DNA from 3 places in the Pseudomonas sp. LF020 genome. Region 3 is predicted to be linked to each of the others. Evidence: predicted binding sites of a transcription regulator. Region 3 holds the regulator's gene; each other region holds the start of a gene.
What was found. Region 3 encodes FliA, which starts transcription of late flagellar genes. Its sites were predicted from a motif close to CTAAAGTTTNNNNNNNNNNNGCCGNTAA; they were not measured.
Positions count from the first base shown of each region.

Region 1: the regulator FliA is predicted to act here: its motif matches at 3,192-3,219, upstream of motA (flagellar motor stator protein MotA).
Region 2: the regulator FliA is predicted to act here: its motif matches at 2,677-2,704, upstream of ACU680_RS14410 (methyl-accepting chemotaxis protein).

Region 1 is NZ_JBRFIX010000004.1:465,193-470,516, forward strand. It holds gene asd (archaetidylserine decarboxylase) at 1-707, opposite strand, end outside; gene ACU680_RS12635 (rhodanese-like domain-containing protein) at 707-1,540, opposite strand; gene ACU680_RS12640 (HDOD domain-containing protein) at 1,583-3,121, opposite strand; gene motA (flagellar motor stator protein MotA) at 3,288-4,139, shown strand; gene motB (flagellar motor protein MotB) at 4,143-5,219, shown strand; gene ACU680_RS12655 (toll/interleukin-1 receptor domain-containing protein) at 5,272-5,324, opposite strand, start outside.
Region 2 is NZ_JBRFIX010000005.1:299,364-304,687, forward strand. It holds gene ACU680_RS14395 (GlxA family transcriptional regulator) at 1-858, opposite strand, end outside; gene inhA (isonitrile hydratase) at 947-1,633, shown strand; gene ACU680_RS14405 (CPBP family intramembrane glutamic endopeptidase) at 1,840-2,631, shown strand; gene ACU680_RS14410 (methyl-accepting chemotaxis protein) at 2,734-4,299, shown strand; gene ACU680_RS14415 (DUF6124 family protein) at 4,544-4,903, opposite strand.
Region 3 is NZ_JBRFIX010000008.1:20,125-25,448, reverse strand. It holds gene flhA (flagellar biosynthesis protein FlhA) at 1-782, shown strand, start outside; gene flhF (flagellar biosynthesis GTPase FlhF) at 794-2,134, shown strand; gene fleN (flagellar synthesis regulator FleN) at 2,248-3,078, shown strand; gene fliA (RNA polymerase sigma factor FliA) at 3,075-3,815, shown strand; gene ACU680_RS19000 (chemotaxis response regulator CheY) at 3,982-4,353, shown strand; gene ACU680_RS18995 (protein phosphatase CheZ) at 4,371-5,159, shown strand; gene ACU680_RS18990 (chemotaxis protein CheA) at 5,196-5,324, shown strand, end outside.

The DNA.
Region 1 (5,324 bases), on a different contig from region 3:
GGCGCACGGGCGGCTTCGTCGTAGCGGAAGGTTTTCAGCTCGCGCTTCGGTGGGGTGACCAGACCAGCCCACACGGTTTCAATCGACGCGACGATCATTGCGCCGACCAGCACCACGGCCATTGGCCCGCGCTCGGTGTCGAAAATGCACGCCACGCGCTCGTTGCGGGCGAACAGCTCCGGAACGTTCTCAGCGGTGGTCTGGTTGACCGAGAAGATCCGGCCCGGGATATAGACCATTTCGCGCAGGGTGCCGGCCAGCGGCATGTGCACGCGGTGGTAATCCTTCGGCGACAGGTAAATGGTGGCGAAGTCGCCGCCCATGAACGGCGCGGCATTCGCCGTGTCACCGCCCAGCAGTTCCAGCACGCTGAAGCTGTGGCCCTTGGCCTGGAACACGCGACCGTGTTCGATCGGGCCGAGCTGGCTGACTGCACCGTCGGCCGGGCTGAGGATCGCGCCTGGTGTCTGGTCCAGTGGCCGCGCGCCGTCTTTCAGGGCTCGGGTGAAGAACGCGTTGAAGTGCTCGTAGGCGGTGAGGTCTTCGACCAGCGCTTGCGACATGTCCACCTGATAACGCTTGGCGAACCACTGGGTGAAGGCATTCTTGAACCAGCGCACGCGGCACTCGGCGACGCAACCGGCCAGGCGCGACAGCAGGTGATGAGGCAGCAGGTACTGGCTGAGGATAAACAGACGCTCTTTCATTAGTTGTCCTTAGAACCTTGAATCTCGACAGGCGTGTCAGGGTGGTTGCCCCATTCGCCCCAGGAACCGGCGTAGCCCTTGACCCGCGGATAACCGAGGGACTTGGCCACCAGATAAGTGAAGCCCGACCGGTGATGGGTCTGGCAGTGGGTAATGATTTCTTTGTCCTTGGTGATCCCGAGATCCTCGAGGATCTGCGGCATGTCCGTGCGAATCCGCAGCTGACGCGCCTTGTCCATGCCGGCGGTCCATTCGAAGTTCACCGCGCCGGGGATGTGTCCACCCTTGGCGGCCAGTATCTTCTCGCCCGAGTATTCCAGCGGCCCACGGGCATCCCAGATCGCCAGATCGGCGGCGCCGAGACGGCTTTGCAGGTATTCGCGAGTGGCGGTCGGCTCCTCGTGCAGGGTCAGCGCCACCGGGCCACCCACCGCTGGAGGAATCTGGATCGACATCGGCATGCCGGCTTCCAGCCACGCCGGCAGACCGCCGTCGAGATAGTGATACTTGTCGTGACCGATCACGTCGAGCAGCCAGATGAAGCGCCCGGCCCAGCCGCCGCCCTCGTCGTCGTAGACCACGTAGATCGCGTCCGGGCGATGGCCCAGCTCACCGAACAACTCTTCGAGCTTGTCTTTGGGCGGCATCAGCCCCGGCGCCGGGGGCTGGCCGAGCTGGGTGCGCTTGGGATCGACAAAGCGTGCGCCCGGAAGGTGACCTTCGGCATAACGGGCAGGGCTGGTCAGATCCACCAGAATCAGTTCAGGGGAATCGAGACGCGGGAGCAGGTCGCTCGGCTCGATGACGAGCGCCAAGCCAGAGAAGTCAGACATGTGAGGTCTCCAGAGCACAAAGGGGGGGATTGTAGCGCAGCCTCATCGGCCACGGCTGCTAAAGCTGTGCAGGGCCTTTTCGATGCACTGCGCGGTTTTGCCGAAAGCCTGCACGGTGATGTCGGCGAACGGCCCACCGCCCTGGTCAGCCACGACGATCATGATCACCCGACCGTTATTGACCAGCGAGCGCAGGAACAGATGCTCGCCCCGGAACAGCGAACGCAGGCCCGGCGGCAACAATGCGGAAAACTGTGCGTTGTTCTCGGGGTTGATCCGCACCTGTGCCTGTTGTGCGAGCAGGCGCTGCAAGACTTTGCTCTGACTGACGACGAAGTTCAGCGCGGCGGCTTCCTTCGGCAGGCCGAAGGTCTGGTGCACGCGCAGATTCGATTGCGTGCGGTCGGCCATCAGAAGCATCACCCGACGCATGCCGCTGGCGACCAGCGCATCACGGGCGGCGACGGTCAGGCTCATGGCATTGGTGAAGCGGCTCGGCTCGGCCAGCAGTTCGGCGCATTGCCGGCGCCATTGAGTCAGGTCCTCGGCATTCGGCGCCGCCGCCGGCAGCATCCCGGCCGGCAAGCGATGGGTGCCCCACGGCCATAATAAGGAAACGGCCGGGTGCCACAGATCGGGCATGGCATGCTGGCGCGCACTGTTGGCGGCTTGCTGGTGCAACTGCTGCTGCACTTCGTCCATCGAGATCTGCAGATAAAGGCTGGTCAGGTACTGCCAGCGTTCACTGTGCGGGCTGTCCCAGGCCTGTTGCGCCGACAGCGCCAGACCGTTGGCCAGCAACACGGTGTTGGCCGGTTGGTTGAGCCAGCGGCGCAGGGTCGGATCGTCGTCGAGGCGATTCTGCTGGCGCAACGGATGTTCACTGTCGCGGGCGATGCGCAGTACTTTCACCAGTTCGCGCTGTTCGCTGAGCAGCAGCTTATAGCCCTGCTGCACCCAGATCGGCAGGTGCCAGACTTGCACCAGCGCCTCGGCGATCTTCAGCAGGCGTACGCCAAACAGTTGCTTCTCGACCGTGCGCGCCGATTCGCCCTTGTGGATAACCCGCAGCTCCCACTCTTCGAGCAACTCGGGAAACGTCAGCGCCAGCGGCCACAGCGGCGAGAGAAACAGCAGGCTGCCCCAGTGAATGTCCTGCCACAGCCGCGCCAGGCGACTGGCGAAAAAACCGTTGGCCTGTTGCGTCGCGTGCTGGCTGATCATTTGCAGTTGGCGCAGCGCCTTGGGGATCTGCATCTGCGGTTCGACGGGCAGACGCGCGAGCAATTCTTCAGTCCGTGCCAGGCCCAGACGGTTGATCGCGACTTCAAGGTTTTCTGCCGGCGCGGTCATCGTGCCGAGGGTGTGACGATTGGCCTCACGGATGATGCTCAAGGCCAGCGCCGGGCTGTCCTGCATCAAGTCGGCGATGTCGCGCAGCGAGCTGCGGTTGTCACGGATGGCCCGGCACACCTTGTCGTGCGCCTCTTGCGGCACAGGCAGGCGCACGCCATCGAGCAGTTTGACCCAGCCCTCGAGCGTGGTCGGTTTTGCGTGTGGGACGTTCGTTTCATTAGCCATGTCTGGACGAGATCTTCACTGACTGTAGACGCGCCCGGCATGGGCTAAATTGGCTTTTCGCCTGAACTGGCTATAGTCTGGCGCAGTTTTGCCGATAAGTAGAAGAAGAGATTTTTTAACTTCCGAATATGACCTTGAACCCGACTTAAATAAGTACTTTCTACCTATGGCTAAAATTATCGGCATCATCGTCGTATTCGCGAGCGTGCTCGGCGGATACGTGCTCTCCCACGGCAAAATTGCCGCCCTGATCCAGCCCTTCGAGGTGATGATCATCGGTGGTGCGGCCCTCGGTGCATTCCTGCAGGCCAACCCCGGTTACATGACGATGCACGTGCTCAAGAAATCCCTGAGCATGTTCAGCTCGCGCTTCAGCCACACGTTCTATCTGGAAGTGCTCGGCCTGATCTACGAGATCCTCAACAAGAGCCGCCGCGAAGGCATGATGGCCATCGAAGGCGACATCGAAGACGCCGCCGCGAGCCCGATCTTCGCCAAGTACCCGGCCGTGCTCAAAGACGAGCGCATGACCGCGTTCATCTGCGATTACTTGCGCATCATGTCCTCCGGCAACATGGCTCCGCATGAGCTGGAAGGCCTGTTCGACATGGAACTCTACAGCCTCAAGGAAGACCTCGAGCACCCGTCCCATGCGGTGAACGGCATCGCCGACGCCATGCCCGGTTTCGGTATCGTCGCGGCGGTACTGGGTATCGTGGTGACCATGGCATCGCTGGGTGAAGGCGATCAGAAATCCATCGGTCTGCACGTGGGTGCGGCACTGGTCGGTACCTTCTTCGGTATTCTCGCGGCCTACGGTTTCTTCGGGCCGCTGGCACATTCCCTGGCCCACGATGCCAAGGAAGAACTGAACGTCTACGAAGCCATCAAGGCCTCGCTGGTGGCTTCGGCTTCCGGCATGCCTCCATCGCTGGCGGTGGAATTCGGGCGCAAGGTGCTGTACCCGGCGCACCGTCCAAGCTTTGCCGAGCTGGAACAAGCCGTTCGCGGTCGCTAAGCCATGGAAAATAATCAGCCGATAATCATCAAGCGCGTCAAGCGCATAGCCGGTGGGCATCACGGCGGGGCGTGGAAAATCGCCTTCGCCGACTTCGCCACGGCGATGATGGCGTTCTTCCTGGTGTTGTGGCTGCTGTCCACTGCAACGCCTGAGCAGAAGATCGCTATCGCCGGTTACTTCAAGGATCCGGTCGGCTTCTCCGAAAGCGGCACGCCGTACATCATCGATCTGGGCGGCACGCCGACCCTGGCGCCGGAAAACACCCTCAACCCTGAGGTGAAGTCCCAGCCGCAACCGGACAAGGTCACGGTCGACACCGAGCAGGTCGAAGGCATGGCCGAGCAGGTCGAGAAAGAACGCCTGGAGCTGTTGCTGCAAGAACTGCAGAACAAGGTCGACGAGAACCCGCAGCTGCAGAAGTTCAAGGATCAGATCCTGTTCGAGATCACCCCGAACGGCTTGCGCATCCAGATCATGGACGCCGAAAACCGGCCGATGTTCGACTCCGGGTCCGCGCGTCTGAAGCCGTACTTCGAAGACATCCTGCTGGCCATGGCCGACACCATCAAAGCGGTGCCGAACAAGATCAGCATCAGCGGCCATACCGACGCCAAGCCGTACACCGGCACCGGCGATTTCGGCAACTGGGAACTCTCGGCCAACCGTGCCAACGCTGCGCGGCGGGCACTGGTGGCCGGCAGCTATCCGGACGGGCAAGTGGCGCGGGTGGTCGGTTATGCCTCGTCGGCGCTGTTCGACAAGGAAAACCCGTTCAACCCGGTCAACCGGCGCATCGACATTGTGGTCCTGACCAAAAAGGCCCAGGCCGCCATCGAAGGTTCGCAAGGTGCCGATGCGGCCAAGCCTGCCGCCGAAGGTCAGAACGGCGCCGCTCCGGCGACGCCGGTCGATCCGAACGCGCTGCCGGCGGATCAGCAACCGGTGCCGGCCCATGAGTTGCGCGAACGTTTGAACCTGTTCGACGACGCCGCACCGAAACCGGCCGCGCCGGGGGCTGCGGCGCCAGCGCCAACAGCTCCGCCCGCCGCTGCACCGGCCCCCGCGCCGAAGCAGTGACCAACAAAAAAGCCGACAGTGATGTCGGCTTTTTTGTGGCTGTCGATTGGCCTCAGAAACCGCGCCGAATCCGGTTTTTCAGTTGTTCGTGGAAAAGATCGGCGT
Region 2 (5,324 bases), on a different contig from region 3:
CGCAATCCGTTTCACCGGCAACCCGGTATCACTGAGCAGACGCCGCGCGGTTTCGACGCGGATCAGCTCGATGGCGCGGGCCGGGGTCTGGCCGGTGTCGGCGCGGTAGTGGCGGATGAAGCTGCGTTCGCTCATGCCGGCCTGTTCGGCCAAGGTCGGGACGCCGAGGTCGCAGGTGAGGTTTTCGGCGATCCAGGCGTGCAGTTCATCAAAGCGATTGCCCTGATTCTGCAGGGCCAGGGTCACGCTGAATTGCGATTGCCCGCCGGGGCGTTTGAGGAACACCACCAGATGCCGGGCGACGTCGAGGGCGATGTCGCGGCCCAGGTCTTCCTCGACCATCGCCAATGCCAGATCGATGCCGGCGGTCACGCCGGCCGAGGTCCAGACCGGGCCGTCGTTGATGAAGATCGGGTTGGCTTCGACCTGCAACTTCGGGTGCTGCTGCGCCAGTTGCTCGCAGCGTGTCCAGTGGGTGACCACGCGGCGACCGTCGAGCCAGCCACTGGCGGCCAACAGGAAGGCGCCGGTGCAGACCGAGGCCACGCGTCGACATTTCGCCGCATGCTCGCGCACCCAATCCACCAGCGGCACATCTTCCGCCGCCAGGTAAATGCCCCAGCCACCGGCGATGATCAAGGTATCGCTGGCCTGCTGTGGCAACGGTTCGGCCAGTACCGCCAGCCCGGCGGACGACATCACCGCCCCGCCCTCGCGGGTAATCACCGAAGGCGCATAAGGCACGGGCAAGCCGCGCTGACGGGCGATGTCGTTGGCCGAGGCAAACACTTGCAGCGGCCCGGTAACGTCGAGGATTTGTACGTTGGCAAACGCGAGTACGTGAATGGTTTTCGGCATTTGGCGTAATTCGTGGGCTGATTGGCGTATGCGCCAAAACCTACGCGCCTACAGTGAAGCCGTCCACCCCTCAAATGGAGAAAGAATCATGACGTTGCAGATCGGTTTTCTGTTGTTTCCGCAGGTGCAGCAACTCGACCTGACCGGTCCCTATGACGTGCTGGCCTCGCTGCCCGACGTGCAGGTGCATCTGATCTGGAAAGATCTGGTGCCGGTCACCGCCAGCACCGGCCTGCTGCTGAAACCGACCACCACCTTCGAGGACTGCCCGAATCTGGATGTGATCTGCGTGCCCGGCGGCGCCGGGGTCGGGCCGCTGATGGAAGATGAGCAGACGCTGGGGTTCATCAAGCGTCAGGCGGCGCAGGCCAAATACGTGACGTCGGTTTGTACCGGCTCGCTGGTGCTTGGTGCAGCCGGACTGCTTCGCGGCAAACGCGCCACCACCCACTGGGCCTATCACGAACTGCTGCCAAAACTCGGCGCAATTGCGGTGCAGGATCGGGTGGTGCGCGACGGCAATCTGTTTACCGGTGGCGGGATCACCGCCGGGATCGATTTTGCGCTGGTGCTGGCCGCCGAACTGGTGGGGGCCGAGGCGGCGCAGTTGATTCAGTTGCAACTGGAATATGCGCCGGCGCCGCCGTTCAATTCGGGCAGCCCTGATACGGCACCGAGCGCGATTGTCGACGAGGCCCGCCTGCGTGCTGCGCCGTCGCTGAAACTGCGCTCGGAGATCACCGAACGCGCAGCCGCGAAACTCAACCTGCACTGATCCTCAGCCACACATAAAACCCTGTAGGAGCTGCCGCAGGCTGCGATCTTTTGACTTTGGCGTTTCAAGATCAAAAGATCGCAGCCTGCGGCAGCTCCTACACAGAGGATTGCGGCGTGTCACCGTTTCCCGCCACACCTTTACTTGTCCCAACGCCCTCACCCGTGTAGAAAGCCCTTCCACAAAATTCTGCACAAGGACTTTCGATGAAGGCGTTGCCATGGCTCTATCTGGCACTTCTCAGCCTCGGTTATGGATTGGCGTTGAGTTTCGGCCAACTCGGCTGGCTCGCGCTGATCTCCTTCGGATTGTTGCTGGTGACCGGTTTCGCCGTGCGCCAACAGCAGGTGCCGGTGGCGCGCCTGTTGGGGCATGCCGTGTTCATCTTCCTCGCGCTGTCGCTGGCACTGCACTGGTTGCCGGGATTCGCCAACGGCCGGGCCATCGCCCCGCTGCGTTTCACCGACGACGCCGTGCCGTTCGCGATGTACCTGAATCTGGACAAACCCCTGATCGGCTTCTGGCTGTTGCTCGCCTGCCCGTGGATTGTCGCGGCACGCTCGCTGCGTCCGACGGTGTACGCCAGCGTCCTCGCCCTGACCTTGAGCGCCGTCCTGGCGCTGGGCGGCGCACTGTTGTTCGGCATGATTGCCTGGGCGCCAAAGTGGCCCGATCAGGCGTGGCTGTGGCTGCTGAACAATCTGCTGCTGGTGACGCTGGTCGAGGAGGCGCTGTTTCGCGGCTATATACAGGGCGGTTTGAGCCGCCTGTTCAAACACCTGCGCCACGGCGACAACCTCGCCCTGCTGCTGGCGTCGCTGATCTTTGCCCTGGCGCATCTGGGCGCAGGCTGGCACTGGGTGTTGCTGGCGGGTCTGGCGGGTGTCGGCTATGGTCTGGCCTACCGTTTCGGCGGGCTGGCGGCGGCGATCGCCACGCACTTCGGGCTGAACCTGCTGCATTTTGCGCTGTTCACCTATCCGATGCTGGCCGGTTGAAGCAAGAGCGGTTTTGCGACGCCGTACTTATATCTGAAAAAAAACTTCAATAATTTCCTGACAGCGCCGACAACCTTTCAAAGCCTTGCGGATTGAAAAACCATGCGTAATAACCAGCCCATTACACAACGCGAACGGACTTTCCCGGCTCAGCAGCGGTTGATTTCCACAACCGACGCCAAAGGCGTGATCACCTACTGCAACGACGCTTTCGTCGAAATCAGCGGGTTCTCGCGTGAAGAGCTGATCCGTGCGCCGCACAACCTGGTTCGTCACCCAGACGTGCCGGCGGCGGTGTTTTCGCACATGTGGGGCACACTGAAACAAGGCTTGCCATGGATGGGCATTGTCAAGAATCGCTGCAAATCCGGTGACCACTACTGGGTGAACGCCTACGTGACACCGGTGTTCGAGGGCAATCAGGTGATCGGTTACGAGTCGGTGCGGATCAAACCCACCGCCGAACAGATCCGCCGTGCCGAAGCGCTCTACCAACGCATCAACCAAGGCAAGTCGGCAATCCCTTCCAGCGACAAATGGCTGCCGGTGCTGCAAGACTGGCTACCGTTCATTCTGGTCAGCCAGTTGAGCTTCGTGATCGGCGCAACCCTGAACTCGCACTGGGGCTTCGCCCTGGCAGCGGGCCTCTCGGTGCCGCTGGGCCTGATGGGCCTGCAATGGCAGCAACGTGGGCTCAAGCGCCTGCTGCGCCTGGCCGAACAGACCACCTCCGACCCGCTGATCGCGCAGATGTACACCGACAGCCGTGGCGCGCAGGCGCGTCTGGAAATGTCGATCCTCAGCCAGGAAGCTCGCCTGAAAACCTGCCTGACCCGTCTGCAGGACACTGCAGAGCACCTGACCGATCAAGCGAAACAGTCCGACGCCCTGGCGCACAACAGCTCCAGCGGTCTGGAGCGTCAGCGCGTGGAAACCGAACAGGTCGCCACCGCCGTCAACCAGATGGCTGCCACCACGCAAGAAGTGGCGAGCCACGTGCAGCGCACTGCCGACGCCACCCAGGAAGCCAATCGCCTGACCGATCGTGGCCGTGACATCGCCGGGGAAACCCGCGAAGCCATCCAGCGCCTGTCGGTGGTGGTCGGCGAAACCGGCCTGACCGTCACCCAACTGGCCAAGGACAGCGACGAAATCGGCGGCGTGGTCGACGTGATCAAAGGCATCGCCGACCAGACCAACCTGCTCGCCCTTAACGCCGCCATCGAAGCCGCACGTGCCGGCGAGATGGGCCGTGGTTTTGCCGTGGTCGCCGACGAAGTCCGTCAACTGGCACAACGCACCAGCGAATCCACCGGCCAGATCCACGCCCTGATCGCCAAGCTGCAACAAACTGCATCCAGCGCCGTACAAACCATGGAAGCCGGGCATCGCCAAGCGGAAGAAGGTGTGGCGCGGGTACTGGAAGCGGATCAGGCACTGGTCGGCATCAGCGAAGCGGTGGCCAACATCACGGACATGACCACCCAGATCGCTGCAGCGACCGAAGAGCAAAGTGCCGTGGCTGAAGAAATCAGCCGCAACATCAGCAACATTTCGGAACTGGCGGACCAGACGTCCGAGCAAGCGCATAACTCGGCATTGCTGAGTGAAGAGCTGACCAAGACGGCGAATACGCAGTATTCGTTGGTGGAGCGGTTTAACCGCTAAAAGCAAAAGATCGCAGCCTGCGGCAGCTCCTACACTGTTTATTGTAGGAGCTGCCGAAGGCTGCGATCTTTTGACCTGGAAGCCCGGACAGCGAAAGCGTCCGGGCTTTTTGTTGCCAGTCTGAAACTGATGGTGTCTGGCAGACCGCATTCGCGAGCAAGCTCGCTCCCACATTTAGTCCTGTGTACGCAGAACCAATGTGGGAGCGAGCTTGCTCGCGAAGAGGCCATAACGGCCAGCAAAATTATTGAGATAACTTCAGCTTATCCAGCAGTCGATTGACCACCAGCTCGTTCAACATGATCAGCTGTTGCAGCGCCAGCAGCGGTTTGCGCTCGGGGCCTTTCACCGAGTTGGCGATATTGCCGGCCATGGCATTGGCTGACGACAGTGATTCACTGGCTTCGACGAGCAGAGTTTCGTCATCGAGCGTGGGATCGACCATGTAGATGGGGCGAGCCTTGGGTGGGAAGTACTTCGGGATATCGGGACCAAGGTAATAGTCGAGTGCGCGGTCGGCGGCGTCTTTTGTCTTTTGGGACTCGAGCTCGGGGTGGCGAGGGGTTGGATCGGTGATTGGTGGGTTGGGTGTGGCTTTGAACATGGATGTAACTCCTATCGCAGATTTCAAGGAGCCATCACCCACGCTACCAAACGATGGGTGGCGGCCATACGCGGGTTGGTAGACCGGCTGCAATAGGAACCCGGCGCTCACGAATGAGCCCCACGCATGACCACCATAAAACCGAGTCCCAAAAAGGGACTGCATAGGTGTTGCCATACGGCTATTACAGACAGGCTACCAAACCCGATCACTGATTTTCAGTGACAGGGAAACGATATAGCCCGGCCCATAGCCGTGTAAGCCGGCGGATTCTGGCGTACGCGTAGGTAACGGCGCAAGGCGTTGTAGCCGTTATGGCGTAACGGTTCGTGTACTTTAAACGTGCTTGCGAGGTTACGTTTATGCGCAGGGAGTGTCGGGTTTTTCCTGATATTTTGATGGTGTCTGGCAGGCAGCTTTC
Region 3 (5,324 bases):
ACCCGGGGCAGGTCTACGGCACGCTCAACGGCATTACCGCCAAAGATCCGGCTTTCGGCCTCGAGGCGGTGTGGATCGAAGTCAGTCAGCGTGCGCAGGCACAATCGCTCGGTTACACCGTGGTCGACGCCAGTACCGTGGTCGCAACTCACTTGAACCAGATTCTGTACAAGCACTCCAGTGAGCTGATTGGCCACGAGGAAGTGCAGCAACTCATGCAATTACTGGCCAAAAGCTCGCCGAAACTGGCTGAAGAACTGGTGCCGGGGGTGGTGTCGCTGTCGCAACTGCTCAAAGTGTTGCAGGCGCTGCTGGCCGAACACGTGCCGGTGCGCGATATCCGCAGCATTGCCGAGGCTATCGCCAACAACGCCGCCAAGAGTCAAGATACCGCCGCCTTGGTGGCCGCAGTGCGCGTCGGCGTATCCCGCGCCATCGTCCAAAGCATTGTAGGCACTGACTCCGAGCTGCCTGTGATCACCTTGGAACCAAGGTTGGAACAAATATTGCTCAATAGTCTGCAGAAGGCAGGACAAGGCTCTGAAGAGGGCGTTCTGCTGGAGCCAAGCATGGCCGAGAAGCTGCAGCGTTCGCTCATCGAAGCGGCGCAGCGTCAGGAAATGCAAGGTCAGCCGGTGATCCTGTTGGTAGCAGGCCCGATCCGCGCGATGCTCTCGCGTTTCGGTCGCCTCGCAGTCCCGGGGCTGCACGTGCTGGCCTACCAGGAAATACCGGACAACAAGCAAGTGACCATCGTTGCGACAGTAGGGCCCAACGGCTGAGGTAGTGGTTTATGCAAGTTAAGCGTTTCTTTGCCGCCGATATGCGTCAGGCCATGAAGCTGGTTCGTGATGAGCTGGGCGCTGATGCCGCCATCATTGGCAACCGCCGCATTGCCGGCGGTGTCGAGCTGACGGCGGCACTGGATTACAAATTGTCGGCGCTGGCGCCACGGGTTCCGAACATGGAACTCGAGGACGAGCTGCGCAAGACCCAGTCGCGCATCGTCACCGCCCAGGCCGAGCTGAGCCTGCGTGGCGAAGCCGACGGCAACACCAATCGCCAGTTGTTCGCCGGGCTGCCGTTGACGGCCGGCCTGCCGCTGACCGCTGCCGAGCCGTTGAGCGAACCGACTTACTCCGCCCCGGCGCGTCCGGCTCCGGCACCTGCACCGGCGTCCGCTGGTGTCGATCCGCGTGCTTTGGATTCGATGCGTTTCGAATTGAACAGTCTGCGTGAGCTGATGGAAGTGCAGCTCGGCACGCTGGCCTGGAATCAGCTGCAAGGCAGCCGTCCGGCCCAAGCCAATCTGTATCGCCGCCTGCAACGCATCGGTCTGTCCGGGCCGTTGTCGCGCGATCTGCTGGCGATGATCACCGACATCGAGGAGCCGCGTCAGGCCTGGCGCATGCTGCTCGCACACCTGGCGCGGATGATTGCCGTACCGGAAGTCGAGCCGCTGGAAGAGGGCGGGGTGATTGCCATGGTCGGCCCGGCCGGCATGGGCAAGACCACCACCCTGGCCAAACTCGCGGCGCGCTACGTGCTCAAGTACGGCGCGCAGAATGTCGCGCTGGTGAGCATGGACAGCTTCCGCATCGGCGCGCAGGAACAACTCAAGACCCTGGGGCGGATTCTCAATGTGCCGGTAACGCACGTCGATCCGGGCCAGTCGCTGGTGCAGGCGCTCGACCCACTGCTGCGCAAACGCGTGGTGCTGATCGATACCGCCGGCCTGCAGGCCAGTGATCCGGCCCTGCGCATGCAACTGGAAAGTCTGGCCGGGCGTGGTATCCGTTCAAAAAATTATCTGGTGCTGGCAACCACCAGCCAGAAACAGGTTCTAACCGCCGCTTATCACAGTTACAAGCGTTGCGGGCTAGCCGGCTGCATCCTGACTAAACTGGATGAGACGGCCAGCCTTGGCGAAGTGTTGAGCCTGGCGATCAGTCATGAACTGCCGGTCGCGTACCTGACCGACGGCCCACGGATTCCGGATGATCTGCATCTGCCGCGCCGTCATCAACTGGTCAGCCGCGCCGTCAGCGTGCAAATGCAGGAAGAACCCAGCGAAGAAGCCATGGCTGACATGTTCGCTGATATCTATCACAGCCCGACCAAGCAGGTTGGCTGAGGTAATGAACAGTTTTTGTACCTACATCGATGGTCTGCCATGCATTGTTCCGGTTGTGAACGCGCAGCCAGTAATGTGGCCTCCGTCTATGCAAGACAAGGTAAAGAAATAACATGGGCAGCATGCATCCCGTACAGGTGATCGCGGTGACCGGCGGCAAAGGTGGCGTCGGCAAGACTAACGTGTCAGTGAACTTGTCTCTGGCGCTGGCAGAGCTTGGCCGTCGGGTCATGCTGCTGGACGCTGACCTGGGGCTGGCGAACGTTGACGTTCTGCTGGGACTGACCCCCAAACGTACTCTGGCCGATGTGATCGAAGGCCGCTGTGAGCTGCGCGACGTGTTGTTGCAGGGGCCCGGCGGGATCCGCATCGTGCCGGCCGCTTCCGGCACCCAGAGCATGGTGCACCTGAGCCCGGCGCAACATGCCGGTCTGATTCAGGCCTTCAGCGACATCGGCGACAACCTCGATGTGCTGGTGATCGACACCGCTGCGGGTATTGGTGACTCGGTAGTCAGTTTTGTCCGCGCCGCCCAGGAAGTGTTGCTGGTGGTCTGCGACGAGCCGACCTCGATCACCGACGCCTACGCGCTGATCAAACTGCTCAACCGTGACTACGGCATGAACCGCTTCCGCGTCCTCGCCAACATGGCGCAGAGCCCGCAGGAAGGGCGCAATCTGTTCGCCAAGTTGACCAAGGTCACGGATCGCTTCCTCGACGTCGCCTTACAATACGTCGGCGCGGTGCCGTACGACGAAAGCGTGCGCAAGGCCGTGCAGAAGCAGCGAGCGGTCTATGAAGCCTTTCCGCGTTCCAAGTGCGCGCTGGCGTTCAAGGCGATCGCGCAGAAGGTCGATACCTGGCCGCTGCCTGCCAACCCGCGCGGTCACCTGGAGTTTTTCGTCGAGCGCCTCGTGCAGCAAACGGCAGGGCCTGTGTTATGACCGCCAGCGGTATGAACTACTACAAGAAGTCGGCACGTGACGCGCAATACGAGTTGATCGAGCGTTACGCGCCACTGGTCAAGCGCATTGCCTATCACCTGCTGGCACGCTTGCCGGCGAGTGTGCAGGTTGAAGACCTTATTCAGGCCGGGATGATCGGCCTGCTCGAAGTCTCGACCAAATACGACGCCAGCAAAGGCGCCAGTTTCGAAACGTACGCGGGCATTCGAATCCGCGGCGCGATGCTCGACGAAGTGCGCAAAGGGGATTGGGCACCGCGCTCGGTTCACCGCAACACCCGTATGGTCAGCGACGCAATTCGCGCAATTGAAGCTAAAACCGGCCGTGACGCTAAAGATCACGAGGTTGCGGCCGAACTCCAATTGAGTCTCGACGATTACTACGGGATTTTGAATGACACCCTGGGCAGCCGGCTGTTCAGTTTCGACGACCTGTTGCAGGACGGCGAACACGAAGGGCTGCACGAGGATGGCGCCAGTGCTCATCTTGAGCCGTCACGCGATCTGGAAGATGAACGCTTCCAGGCGGCGCTGGCGGACGCGATTGCCAATTTGCCGGAGCGTGAGCGACTGGTGTTGGCGCTGTACTACGACGAAGAACTGAACCTCAAGGAAATCGGTGAAGTCCTTGGCGTCAGTGAATCGCGGGTCAGCCAGTTACACAGCCAGTGCGCGGCCCGTTTGCGGGGGCGTTTGGGGGAGTGGCGAGCGCGCTGAAGGCAGTGTGGGGACACTGCGAACGAGGCTGGTGCGGTGATGAACGGCACCGGTCTTGCTCTGTTGTGCTCCAGACAGTCTTCGAGTGCTGCGCCGATTGATTGAAGTGGCGCGTCCAGGTGCTGGGCGCGTTTAAGACTGCTTGGAGGTCGAATTGAACAAAGACATGAAAATCCTCATCGTTGATGACTTCTCAACGATGCGGCGGATCATCAAGAACCTGCTGCGCGATCTCGGGTTCACCAACACCGTCGAGGCCGACGATGGCACGACCGCCATTCCGGTGCTCAACAGCGGCAGCATCGACTTTCTGGTAACGGACTGGAACATGCCGGGCATGACCGGTATCGACTTGCTGCGCCACGTGCGTGCCGATGAAAAACTCAAGCATCTGCCGGTGCTGATGGTGACCGCTGAAGCCAAGCGCGAGCAAATCATCGAGGCCGCTCAGGCCGGTGTGAACGGCTACGTGGTCAAACCTTTCACGGCTCAGGCGTTGAAAGACAAAATCGAGAAGATTTTCGAACGCATCGGCTGATGACGCGCGGGGGAGCTATGGAGCATAACGAATCTTCACAGGGCGATTTCGAGTCGACCCTGAAAAAACACGCGGTCGAACTGGTCGAGAGCCTTGAAAAAGGCAGGTTCGGCGACGCTGTGCAACTGATCCATGAGCTCAATCAGACCCGTGACCGCGGCCTGTATCAGGAAGTGGGCAAGCTCACACGCGAACTGCACAGTGCGATCGTCAATTTCCAGATCGATCCGCACATGCCGCAGGCCGAGGAAGTGTCGCAAATCACCGACGCCACCGAACGCCTGGGCTATGTGGTCAAGCTGACCGAAGCCGCGGCCAACCGCACCATGGATCTGGTGGAAAGCGCCACGCCGGTGGTCAATGGCCTGGCTGAAGAAGCCCAGGCGCTGAGCACCGATTGGGGCCGCTTCATGCGTCGCGAGGTCGGGGCTGAAGAGTTCCGCGAGCTGGCGCGCCGGGTCGACGGTTTTCTGTCACGCAGCAGCACGGACAACCGTGCGGTGTCGAGCAATCTGAACGACATCCTGCTGGCTCAGGATTATCAGGACCTCACCGGTCAGGTGATCAAGCGTGTGACCCAACTGGTCACCGAAGTCGAAAGCAATTTGCTCAAACTCGTCCTCATGGCCAGTCAGGTGGACCGCTTTGCGGGCATCGAACACGACCGCGCCGCGATGCTTGCAGAAAAAGATCCACAAAAACATCTCTCGCAGGGTGAAGGTCCGCAGATTCATGCCGATAAACGAGAAGACGTTGTGTCCGGTCAGGACGATGTGGACGATTTGTTATCCAGCCTTGGATTTTGAGTTTTAGGTTTTTAGACCTGTAGGAGCACCCCATTAATGAGCTTCGGCGCCGATGAAGAGATCCTTCAGGATTTCCTGGTTGAGGCCGGCGAGATTCTTGAGCAACTGTCCGAACAACTGGTCGAGCTGGAAAGCCGCCCGGATGACGCAGATCTGCTCAACGCA